2 regions of the Glaciecola punicea genome follow, and region 2 is predicted to be linked to the other one. Evidence: predicted binding sites of a transcription regulator. Region 2 holds the regulator's gene; the other holds the start of a gene.

Region 1 (5,438 bases), on a different contig from region 2:
CTCTAATACCCAATAAATCGCGTAAATGACTAGGATTGCGATCATTCACTAGGCTAGAAAAAACCTTATAATCTTCATACTTACCGCTCTTCACGGCGGTTTGTAGTGATTTAACAACGTCAGGGTTGTAGGCGTGAAATTCGCCGCCGTGAACATATTTCAACAAGCCACCATGCGACATGCTCTTGCGCGCTAACCATGCAATTCTAGATACGTTAATTAAGTCTTGTTCAAAATCTTCAAATCCTGCACCTTGGATCCGACTTGGCACGCCAAGGAAACACAAATCTACTACCGCTTTGTTAATGCCGACCGCTTCAAAAAGTTTCGAGGAGCGGTAGCTGGCGATGGTACTTATGCCCATTTTAGACATGATTTTATACAAGCCCTTGTTAATCCCTTTACGATAGTTTTTAAGGGCATCTAAAGGTGTCATATCTAAATCATTTTTTTCTACCATTTGTTCTATTGTTTCATAAGCAAGATAGGGATAAATGGCGGTTGCGCCCAAACCAATTAAGACCGCAAAATGGTGTGGATCACGCGCCGATCCTGTTTCTACAACAATATTAGCGTCGCAGCGTAACTGTTCATTTATTAAGCGCCTTTGAACTGCGCCCACCGCCATAGCAGCAGGAATAGGCAAGGTGTCTTTAGCTATTTTGCGATCGGATAAAATTACAAAGGCTGCGTTTCTATTTCTAACGGCGTCCACTACTTCGTCACACAGGCGTCTAATGGCTTTTTCTAGGCCTTCTTCAGTTTTGTAATTAATATTAATTGTTTCGTTGTAATAATATTCTTTGTCAAAGTTGCGTAACTGTTTTAAATCGGTGTAGACCAACACCGGCGATTCAAACAAGACCCTATGTGCATGGCCGCTGGTTTCATTAAATACGTTTTGTTCGCGGCCAATGCAGGTGGCCAACGACATTACGTGATTTTCACGCAGTGAATCGATAGGCGGATTAGTGACTTGCGCAAACTGCTGCCTAAAGTAATCATATAATGTGCGATGTTTCGATGACATAACCGCCATGGGCGTATCGTCGCCCATTGAGCCTGTGGCTTCCTGGCCGTCTTTTGCTAATACTTTTATTACTTGGTTTATTTCTTCATAGCTATAGTTAAAAAGCTTATGCAAGGTCGACATTTCATAGTCATCGTAAGCACGTTTGCCAATTAAACTGGCATCGCAACCTTCAAGGGGTATTAGCTTTGATATATGTGATTCTAGCCATTGAGCATAGGGGTGCTGCGATTTTAACTCGTCATCAATTTCATTTGAACGCCAAATTTTACCCGTCTGGGTGTCAACTGCCAACATTTCGCCGGGGCCTACGCGGCCTTTTTCAATCACATCATGTTCGCTGTAGTCCCAAATACCCACTTCAGAGGCAAGCGTGATAAAGCCATTTTTGGTGATGACGTAGCGTGCCGGGCGTAAGCCGTTTCTATCAAGGTTACAGGCGACATGGCGTCCGTCAGTTAGCACAATACCCGCGGGGCCATCCCAGGGTTCCATGTGCATAGAATTAAACTCATAGAACGCGCGTAAGTCTGGATCCATGGTTTTGTTATTTTGATATGCTGGCGGTACTAATAAACGCATAGCCCTAAATAAATCCATGCCCCCAGCTAAAAATAGCTCTAACATGTTGTCTAGTGAGCTGCTGTCAGAGCCTTTTAAATTGACAAAAGGCGCCGCTTGCATAAGGTCAGGAATAAGCGGGGTGGCAAACTTACTTGTTCTAGCATACGCCCAGTCTCGGTTACCCTTAATAGTATTTATTTCACCGTTGTGCGCAAGGTATCTAAACGGTTGTGCTAGTGGCCATTGCGGTAAGGTATTCGTTGAAAATCGCTGGTGAAATACACATATGGCTGATTTTAGCTCGGTGTTTGCCAAATCTAAGTAGAATCTAGGCAAATCTTTAGGCATAACTAAGCCTTTATAGATGGTTACCGATGTGGATAAACTCGCGACATAAAAATTTCCGTCATCGGCAATTCGCTTTTCTGTGCGTCTGCGCGCCATATATAAACGACGCTCAACATCAGCTACCGACCAGCCACTAGGGGCATTTATGAAAACTTGTTCAATCTGAGGAACGCCTGTTTTGGCTAAATCGCCCAGTACGCTGTGGTTAACGGGTACTAGGCGCCAGCCAAGTACACTTAGCATTTCTTTTTCTAATTCTTCTGTGAGAATTAACCGTGATGTCTGCGCTTTTATCGGATCTTGCGATAAAAAAACCATGCCTACCGAATAGTTTTTATTTAAAGTCCAGCAGTGGTCACTGGCGACTTTTCTAAAAAATGAATCGGGTTTTTGTAATAGTAAACCACAGCCATCGCCTGTTTTACCATCGGCAGCCACACCGCCTCGGTGCTGCATACGAGCAAGGCCTTCAATGGCAGTGGCGACTAATACATGACTAGCCTTACCTTGTGTGTGCGCAATTAAGCCAAATCCACAGTTGTCTTTTGAATCAGACGAATGATACAAACCCATACATTACTCCTTCGCGCGCCGCAATAATTGGCCACGCTGGTTGTGCCCTACTTTTTAATGAAACCCAGTCAACCTAGTAATGGTTCGGACCATATTTTGAATTTTTTAAGCCGATTTTTTATTGTACTTGTTCGACATCGTTAGCGTTTGAGGATACTGTTGTATACCGAATTTTTATTCATTTCGCTAAGCAGGAGCCTGAACTTACCTATTTACGCGCTATAAATCAATTACCTTGCATCATATTATTAATAATCAATATGTAAACTTAAGCTAAATTGTTGTTTTAAAATAATAAATAATTATTTGGATGATTCTGCACTAAGGTCGTTTTTTGACAAGTAAGGTAAATGAAGTGTAAATTTTAGTTGAATTTGCAACTTTAATTCAACTTAAGGTGAAGAGAAATACATCTTTAGCGCATAAATATGTTTTATAAGCGTAATCTTAAGTAAAGTGAGACGTGCACTAAAAACAGACGTTTAGTTATTCGACTATTCCCCACTTCAATTTCTTGGTAGCATGCCAGCATCCAAAATTAATTTATGCTGTGTCATCACGGCGGTGCCTTGCTAAGGTTTAATAACACTATGTTCTCAAAATTATCGAGCGATTTATGGGCGATCAAAGTATCTCAAATGGTCAAAAATTTGGGAACGGTCAAAGTCAGCGTGTTGTTCGTTTTATTCACACTTTGTTTCACTATCTTAGGCTCATACTTGGTTCGCTTAGTGCTTGGCAGCGAGATCCACACGAACGATTTTTTAAGCGCAATTGTATTGACCCTTGTTGGCGCGCCATGCTTGTTATTATTCTTTGGGAAATTAATTACACAATTAGAGCACTCTCGAATCAATTTAGAAGAAGCAGTTAGTCAGTTAGAACGCTTGCGTCGTCATGACGTTATTTTAAACAGAGAACTCCAAAATAATATTCGCCAGTTGAACTATGAAATTGAGCAGCGCAAAAAAATTCAACTGGAGCGTGAAGCGTTGTTTAGAAAACTGGAACAAGAAATAAAAGAAAAGTCTGAGCAGGAGCTTGAAGCCCGCAGGCTATCGACTCTTACTCGCTCTATCATTGATGCTTCGCCAGACCTTATATACTACCGCAATGAAGAGGGTCGCTTTGAAGGTTGTAACAAAGTAGCTGAAGACTTAACCGGAAAGTCTCAAGAAGAGCTCATGGGGCTTACGCCCCATCAGGTATACGACGTTGACCTTGCTAGACAAGTGGCAGCTTCTGACCAAGAGGTCTTAGAAACCAACGCGCCTATTACCGAAGAGCTATGGCTGAAATTTGCAGATGATCGTCGCCGATATTTTGAAATGCGCAAGGTGCCATTTTTTGATCATAATGGAAAACGTCTGGGTTTACTTGCCTTTGGTCGAGACATGACAGAGCGCAAACAGTCCCAGCTTGCGATTGAACAAGCAAGTAAAGATAAAACAAGGTTTATAGCGACCATTTCACACGAATTGCGTACGCCACTAAATGGCATTGTTGGCCTGTCTCGTATGTTGCGCGACACTAAATTAGACGCTGAACAATTTGAATGGGTAAGTACTATTTACGCAAGCGCCATTACCTTAGGCAACATATTTAACGATATTATAGACCTTGATAAACTTGACCGCGACAAAGTAGAAATGCAATACAAAACAGTTAGTACGGTTAACTTTATTAACGAACTCGCCAGTATCATTAAGTTATTGGCGGCTGATAAGGGCTTAAGCTTCAACTGGGAAATTATTGAGCCGGTGCCTGTTGCGTTTGAAGCAGACGGCACAAGGCTTAGGCAAGTGCTGTGGAACATACTGTACAATGCCGTGAAATTCACTGTGCAGGGCTCGGTATCACTCACGATGTCTGCAAAAATACACTCTGAAAGCCAAGCCGACATTACTTTTACCATTCAAGACACCGGAATTGGCATTGAAAAAAACCAGTTTGAGAAGATATTTGCGATGTATTATCAGGTGCAGCGAGAAGATTTCCAGTCGGCTACTGGCACTGGTATTGGCCTAGCCATTTGTAAGCAAATGGTCGATAAGATGAACGGCAGCATAAAGGTAAACAGCGCGCTCAATGAAGGTACCTGCTTTGAAATTAAGCTGCCTGTTAGCACCATAAATCAAACTCCAGAACTAGAGGAGCTCCGGGTAACTGGTTTACGTATCTTGCTGGTGGAAGATATTGAGTTAAACGTGATGGTCGCAAAAGCTTTGCTAGAGAAACTCGGTCAGCATGTTGCTGTAGCTATGACCGGTCAAGAAGCTATCGATATGGTGAGGCAAACAAGTTATGATCTTATATTGCTCGACATACAGTTGCCAGATATGACCGGGTTTGACGTAGCCCGGATTTTGCTCGAAGAAGACTTAGTGCTAAGAACACCAATTGTGGCCTTAACGGCTAATGTTATTAAAACAAGGCAAGAATATCTGGAAAATGGCATGGACGATATCATTTCTAAACCGGTGAAAAAAAGTAGAATAGTACAGGTGTTTAATGAGCTCTTTGCAGGTGAAGTGCGCAACAACCTGCCTTCACAGAGTAGCCGTCCAAAGATGATTATTGAGCAAGAGTCTCAAAAAGTACTCGATTTAGATCTACTCACTATGCTTATTGAGACTATTGGAGAAGGTTTGATAGAGGCAAGCTTGGCTGTTTTTGAAGACAAAATTCCAGAGTATATGGAAATATTAAATGTATCGTTGGCAGCAGACGATAAAGACGAGGTATGTTCTCAGGCACACAAAATAAAAGGTGCAGCAGGTTCGGTAGGGCTAGACAGAGTGCAAAAAGCAGCGAATATGATCCAGCAAGGTGATCATCCGGCGTGGTGGGAAAATGTGCATGAGTGGGTTGAGCAATTGCAAATGGCTATAAGCAAAGACGTTGTGTATTTGCATGAGTGGTT
Region 2 (5,438 bases):
AGGGCGACAATGCCCCCATTGTGCAAGACATGATAGATCAGTGGCCGTTTTTTGCATCACGCTTATCTATGCTCGACATGGTTTTTCAAAAAGCAGATCCTAAGGTGAGTGAAGCTTACGACAAACGCCTCGTGCCCGATGAGCTTTTGCACTTTGGTGCAGCTTTGCGCGAAGAACTGGTGCAGTCGATGCAAAGCTTGCTAAAAATGACGGGCCATGAACACATGATGGAAGATGATCCAAATGCCAGAAACTCAATGCAAATAAGGGCTGGATATTTACAGCCACTGCACTACGTGCAAATTGAGCTACTAGATAGAATTCGAAAAGCGAAATCCTCTAAGTTTGAAGACAACGACGTAGTGGTCCTTGAACGCGCGATGATGGTAGCGATTACTGGTATTGCGGTTGGTATGCGCAACACGGGTTAATTACTGGCTAATGGTGATGATAATATTAAAGAAGCGATGTTAGATGAAAAACGACAATAACCACGTTAGCATTGGTTTACTTAACCCTAAATCAGCCAGTAATGTGGCGGTTATTTTGCGCGCTGCCGGGTGTTTTGGGGTGTCTTCTATTTTTTATACTGGCTCTCGATATACTCACGCCAAAGCTTTTCACGAAGATACGAAGAAGATCCGCAATTTAATTCCTAGCACTGCGGTAGACGATTTACTGTCTGCTTTACCTCAAGGCGCCACTCCTGTAGTAATTGAACTAGTAGAAGGTGCCACTCCTCTACCCGCATTTGTTCACCCTAAAAATGCCTACTATATATTTGGTCCCGAAGACGGATCGGTCCCCCAGCATATTGTTAACGCATGTGAGCATGTAGTGTATATTCCCACGAAAACCAGTATGAATTTAGCCGTGACGGCCAATGTAGTGCTGTATGACCGCTTGGCAAAATCTGACTATGAAAAGGGAGATGACTTAATTAGACAGAGCAGAGATGTTAATAACAACGTGAAGGTAACACGTGCTTGAACATATTAATTGAATAAAAAAACCAGCCTGATGACACACAAGGCTGTTTTTTTTGTGGTGTAAGCGCTACCTAAGTAGCGCAGACTTTCGCACTAAGAACATTTAAGCATTTAGCTATTAACGTAATCAACGCCCATTTTAATGTCGTTGCGGAGTCCATCAAGCATTTCTTCTTTGGCTTTTTGTTCAAAGGCGCTTAATTCACCGTAGGGTAAAATTTCTTCAACGCCGTGCTTACCTAAACGAACAGGATGCGCGAAAAAGGCCGCATCTTCAGAACCGTCTACCTGTACATATGTATATTCTATAACGTCCTTACCCTGCATGGCCGCCACGAGTGACAAACAAAAGCGCGCTGCAGCCTGACCCATAGATAAGGTAGCTGAGCCACCACCGGCTTTAGCCGTTACCACTTCAGTACCCGCGTTTTGAATACGCGGCGTTAGGCTAGCTACTTCTTCATCGGTAAAGGTAATGCCTTTAACCTGAGACAATAAAGGTAAAATAGTGGTACCAGAGTGACCGCCAATAACCGGCACATGCACATCGGAGGTACTTTTGCCTTTAAGCTCTGCGATGAAGGTTTCTGAACGAATAACATCAAGCGTAGTAATACCAAACAGCTTGTTCTTGTTGTAAACACCCTTTGCTTTTAGCGTTTCAGCGGCAATAGCTACCGTGGTGTTAACAGGGTTAGTAATAACGCCTATACATGCATCTGGGCAGTTGTCTGCACAGGCTTCTATTAGATTTTTAACTATCCCTGCATTGATGTTGAACAGATCAGAACGATCCATGCCTGGCTTTCTAGGAACGCCTGCAGGGATCAGCACAATGTCGCAGCCTGTTAATGCTGTCGCTAGATCATCTTTACCAAATCCAGTTACTTTGACGTCGGTGGGTATATGGCTTAAATCCACTGCAACACCGGGAACTACCGGCGCAACATCATATAATGATAATTCAGAGCCTGCAGGCAATTGTATTTTTAACAATAGTGACAAGGCCTGACCAATTCCACCTGCGGCGCCTAATACGGCTACTTTCATAGAGATATCTCCAGTTAACTAGGTTGATAAAAAGAACGCGAAGATTAGCCGAAATGCTCACAAAGCTCAATGATACTATGGTATCAAATATCAAAATAAACATTTTTACCGCAAAAATTGCTTATATAGTGGGCTTATTGCAAGATATACGCATTCTACATGTCGAGCTATGTTATTGCCTATGAGCACCAGTAAACAAGATGTACTGATAAAAGCCTTCCGCGAAATTTTAAAAACTGAGAGCTATGGATCACAAGGCGAGATTGTACTGGCCCTAAAAAAACTGGGTTTTGATAATATTAGTCAGTCAAAAGTGTCGCGAATGTTAAGCAAGTTCGGCGCAGTGCGAACTCGAGATGCGCGTGGTGATATGGTTTATTGTCTGCCGCCTGAACTGGGCATGCCCACCGCAAAAAGCCCGTTAAAGCAGCTAGTGTTAGATATTGTGCATAACAACGTAATGGTGATTATTCGCACCAGCCCTGGGGCCGCTCAGTTAATCGCACGTTTACTCGATTCATTGAGCCATACCGATGGCGTATTGGGCACCATTGCAGGCGATGACACTATTTTTATAGCACCTGCCGACATTACTAAAATTGAAGAGCTTAGGCAGCGTGTGCAAGACTTATTTGATAGTGTTTAAGCACACAAAGCCTGCTTTATGTCTGCATGTTTTTCAAAGAAAGTGCATATTGGTAAAGCGATTTTTTGTTCAATTTATAATGCTCGCTAACCACCGCTGCCGCCGATTTAGGCGGCAGCAAGGCTATGAGCTGGTGCATAAGATCTTTTGCCTGCACGGGAAGCTCTTCTTGCGCTATCGCTTTACAATAAATCATTAGCACAAACTCTCCTTTTTGATGCGCATCCTCTTGGTTTAACCACGCTAGAACATCCTTTGCATTGCCACTTATATACCTTTCAAAACGTTTACTCAGCTCTTTTGCAAGCACAATTTGATGATTATCAGGCAGCACTTGTGCACATACTTCTATGGTGTCTTTAACCCGACGTGGTGCTTCATAAAAGATGCAGGTCATGTGCGCAAGACTAGCAAACTTGAGCGACTGCGCTTTGGCTTTTTGTTTAACGGGCAAAAACCCTAAGTACATAAAGCGGTCGGTCGGCAAGCCTGAGGCACTTAGCGCGGTAATAAGCGCGCAAGGTCCAGGTAAAGCTATTACGTTTATGTCAAGGGAGCGACACGTACTAACTAAGGTGTAGCCTGGATCGCTAATAAGTGGTGTGCCAGCGTCACTAATAAGCGCTATTTTTTCTCCCGCTTGCAGTTTTTTGACTAATAGTTGAGTGCGCTGATCCTCGTTATGATCGTGTAAGCTAATTGAACGCGTTTTAATCAAAAAATGTTGCAGTAAATGGCCAGAATGGCGCGTATCTTCCGCGGCAATTAGGTCGACTTCATTCAAAATATCGATAGCCCGGTTAGACATATCACCAAGGTTGCCAATAGGCGTAGGCACAATATACAAAATACCAGTCACGTTCTTCACTTATAAATAAAAAAACTAATACGCCTAGTTTACACAAACTTAAGTACAGTTTGCATGAATTCAGCTAGATATTTTTATTAAGCCAAGTAGACTAGCGAAGTCAACCTTTATTATCTTTGGGATACTCGTGAACTTACGCACACTTTTTGTCACTTGCAGCATTTCGTTTTTCTTAATTGGCTGCGGTGTTGCACCAAACCAAAAGCCAATATCTGAGCCTGAAAAAAAGCCGCCCTTTGACACTGATATGAGCGGACAAGAACAAAAAGCTTTGGAAAATATTGAGGCGCGTTACGCAAACAGCAAAGATATAAATGAGCGCAATTTATCCTTGCTTATATTAGCGAATAATTACAAAAGCGCGGATGACTGTCGCGCAGTTAGTATTGTTATTAAGCACACACAGGGTAGTCTTAATAATTCCCAGCACGTGGCTATAAGTAATTTATTGAAAGCAGAATGCGCCCTAGACTCGATTGGTAACACAAGCGATTCAATTAATAAACAGCCTTTACTTAGCCTTGTCATTAAATGGTTAGAAACAGTAAACGAAAATGGCATAAATAGCGCAAAGGTGCCCCTTAGCGCATCTTTAAACACTATAGACTTTGCCACTAGAGCGCAAATTGCTTCTGCTCGTCTGCTTGCGCAAAATAAGCAATACGCAAGCGCCTTGCATCAACTTTTAAATGCAAATATTATCGATAATTTAGTGGATCACCCTAAGCTTCGGACCCATTTTTACAATAAAGCGTGGGAATGGTTTTCATTGCTTGACCAAGACGCGCGAGCGCAACTTGCGGCAACATATCCAACGCTTAGCGAATATATTGTGTTTCTCAACATTGTAGAAGATGCCAGCCTAGACGATAACGCTCGTCAAGCGTCGATAAAACAATGGTTATCTACTCGTACGAACTTGATGATAGTAAGTAATTTACCAACACAAATACAACAGTATTTAAGCATCGAGCATCGCCAAAACCAGAACATAGCAGTATTGTTGCCGTTAAGCGGGCGTTTATCGGCACAAGGAGAAGCCATACAGCAGGGAATACTGAGTGCTTACTATCACAAATTAGCCTCTGCTAAGAAAAGTAAACGTGTGATTCAATCCACAATTGAATTTATCGATACGGGTTCACTAAACACTTTAAATACTGATATTACTGCAGAGTCTTTAGTGCCCTACGACACCATTATTGGTCCGCTCTTACGCAGCCATATCGACGAAATTAATGCGCTTAATTTAGTTCCCCAACGACAGCTAGTGCTTAACCAAACCCAGCCACGCACAAAAGACGGGGAAGGTCTTTTGGCGGCGTTTTCACTCTCACCTGAAGAAGAAGCACAGCAGATCGTGGCGCTAATGCGCACACGTACTATACGCAACCCTGTGGTCATAGACGACGGTTCTGCAACAGCTAAACGCATGAACAATGCCTTCATTGCGGCTTGGAAGGCAACTGGCGAGTTAAGTAAAAACGGCCAAGTACAAGCACTACAACAAATTAGTTATACAGACAATAACAGTATGCGGGTAGGTATTACCTCAGCGCTTGACGTATTGCAAAGTCAAAGGCGCATTAAGCAACTTTCCAACTTGCATCAAGAACGTGTACACAGCGTTACTAGAAACAGAAGAGACGTAGACGCATTTGTAGTATTCGCTCGTCCAAATGATTTAGAGCTTATAAATCCTATTATAGAGAGCAGTATTAGCCTATTTACCAATGAACAAATTCCGGTATTTGCTGCTTCTTACGGCTACGACCACAAGCAAAGTAAAAATAGTCAGCGCGACCTGCGTAACTTGATTTTTGTAGACATGCCGTGGCTATTATCAATACAGCGTGGCGACCCCCTTTCAGCCTCAATAGATGCC

The links. Region 2 encodes ArgR, which controls arginine synthesis, uptake and breakdown. Its sites were predicted from a motif close to ANTGAATANNTATTCANT; they were not measured.
Region 1: the regulator ArgR is predicted to act here: its motif matches at 2,681-2,698, upstream of gltB (glutamate synthase large subunit).

Annotation. Positions count from the first base shown of each region.
Region 1 covers NZ_LZXY01000009.1:42,590-48,027, forward strand. Annotated here, with positions in the region: gene gltB (glutamate synthase large subunit) at 1-2,515, opposite strand, end outside; gene arcB (aerobic respiration two-component sensor histidine kinase ArcB) at 3,106-5,438, shown strand, end outside.
Region 2 covers NZ_LZXY01000011.1:52,353-57,790, reverse strand. Annotated here, with positions in the region: gene ppc (phosphoenolpyruvate carboxylase) at 1-431, shown strand, start outside; gene BAE46_RS12180 (RNA methyltransferase) at 475-990, shown strand; gene mdh (malate dehydrogenase) at 1,101-2,039, opposite strand; gene argR (transcriptional regulator ArgR) at 2,221-2,685, shown strand; gene rsmI (16S rRNA (cytidine(1402)-2'-O)-methyltransferase) at 2,702-3,544, opposite strand; gene BAE46_RS12160 (penicillin-binding protein activator) at 3,681-5,438, shown strand, end outside.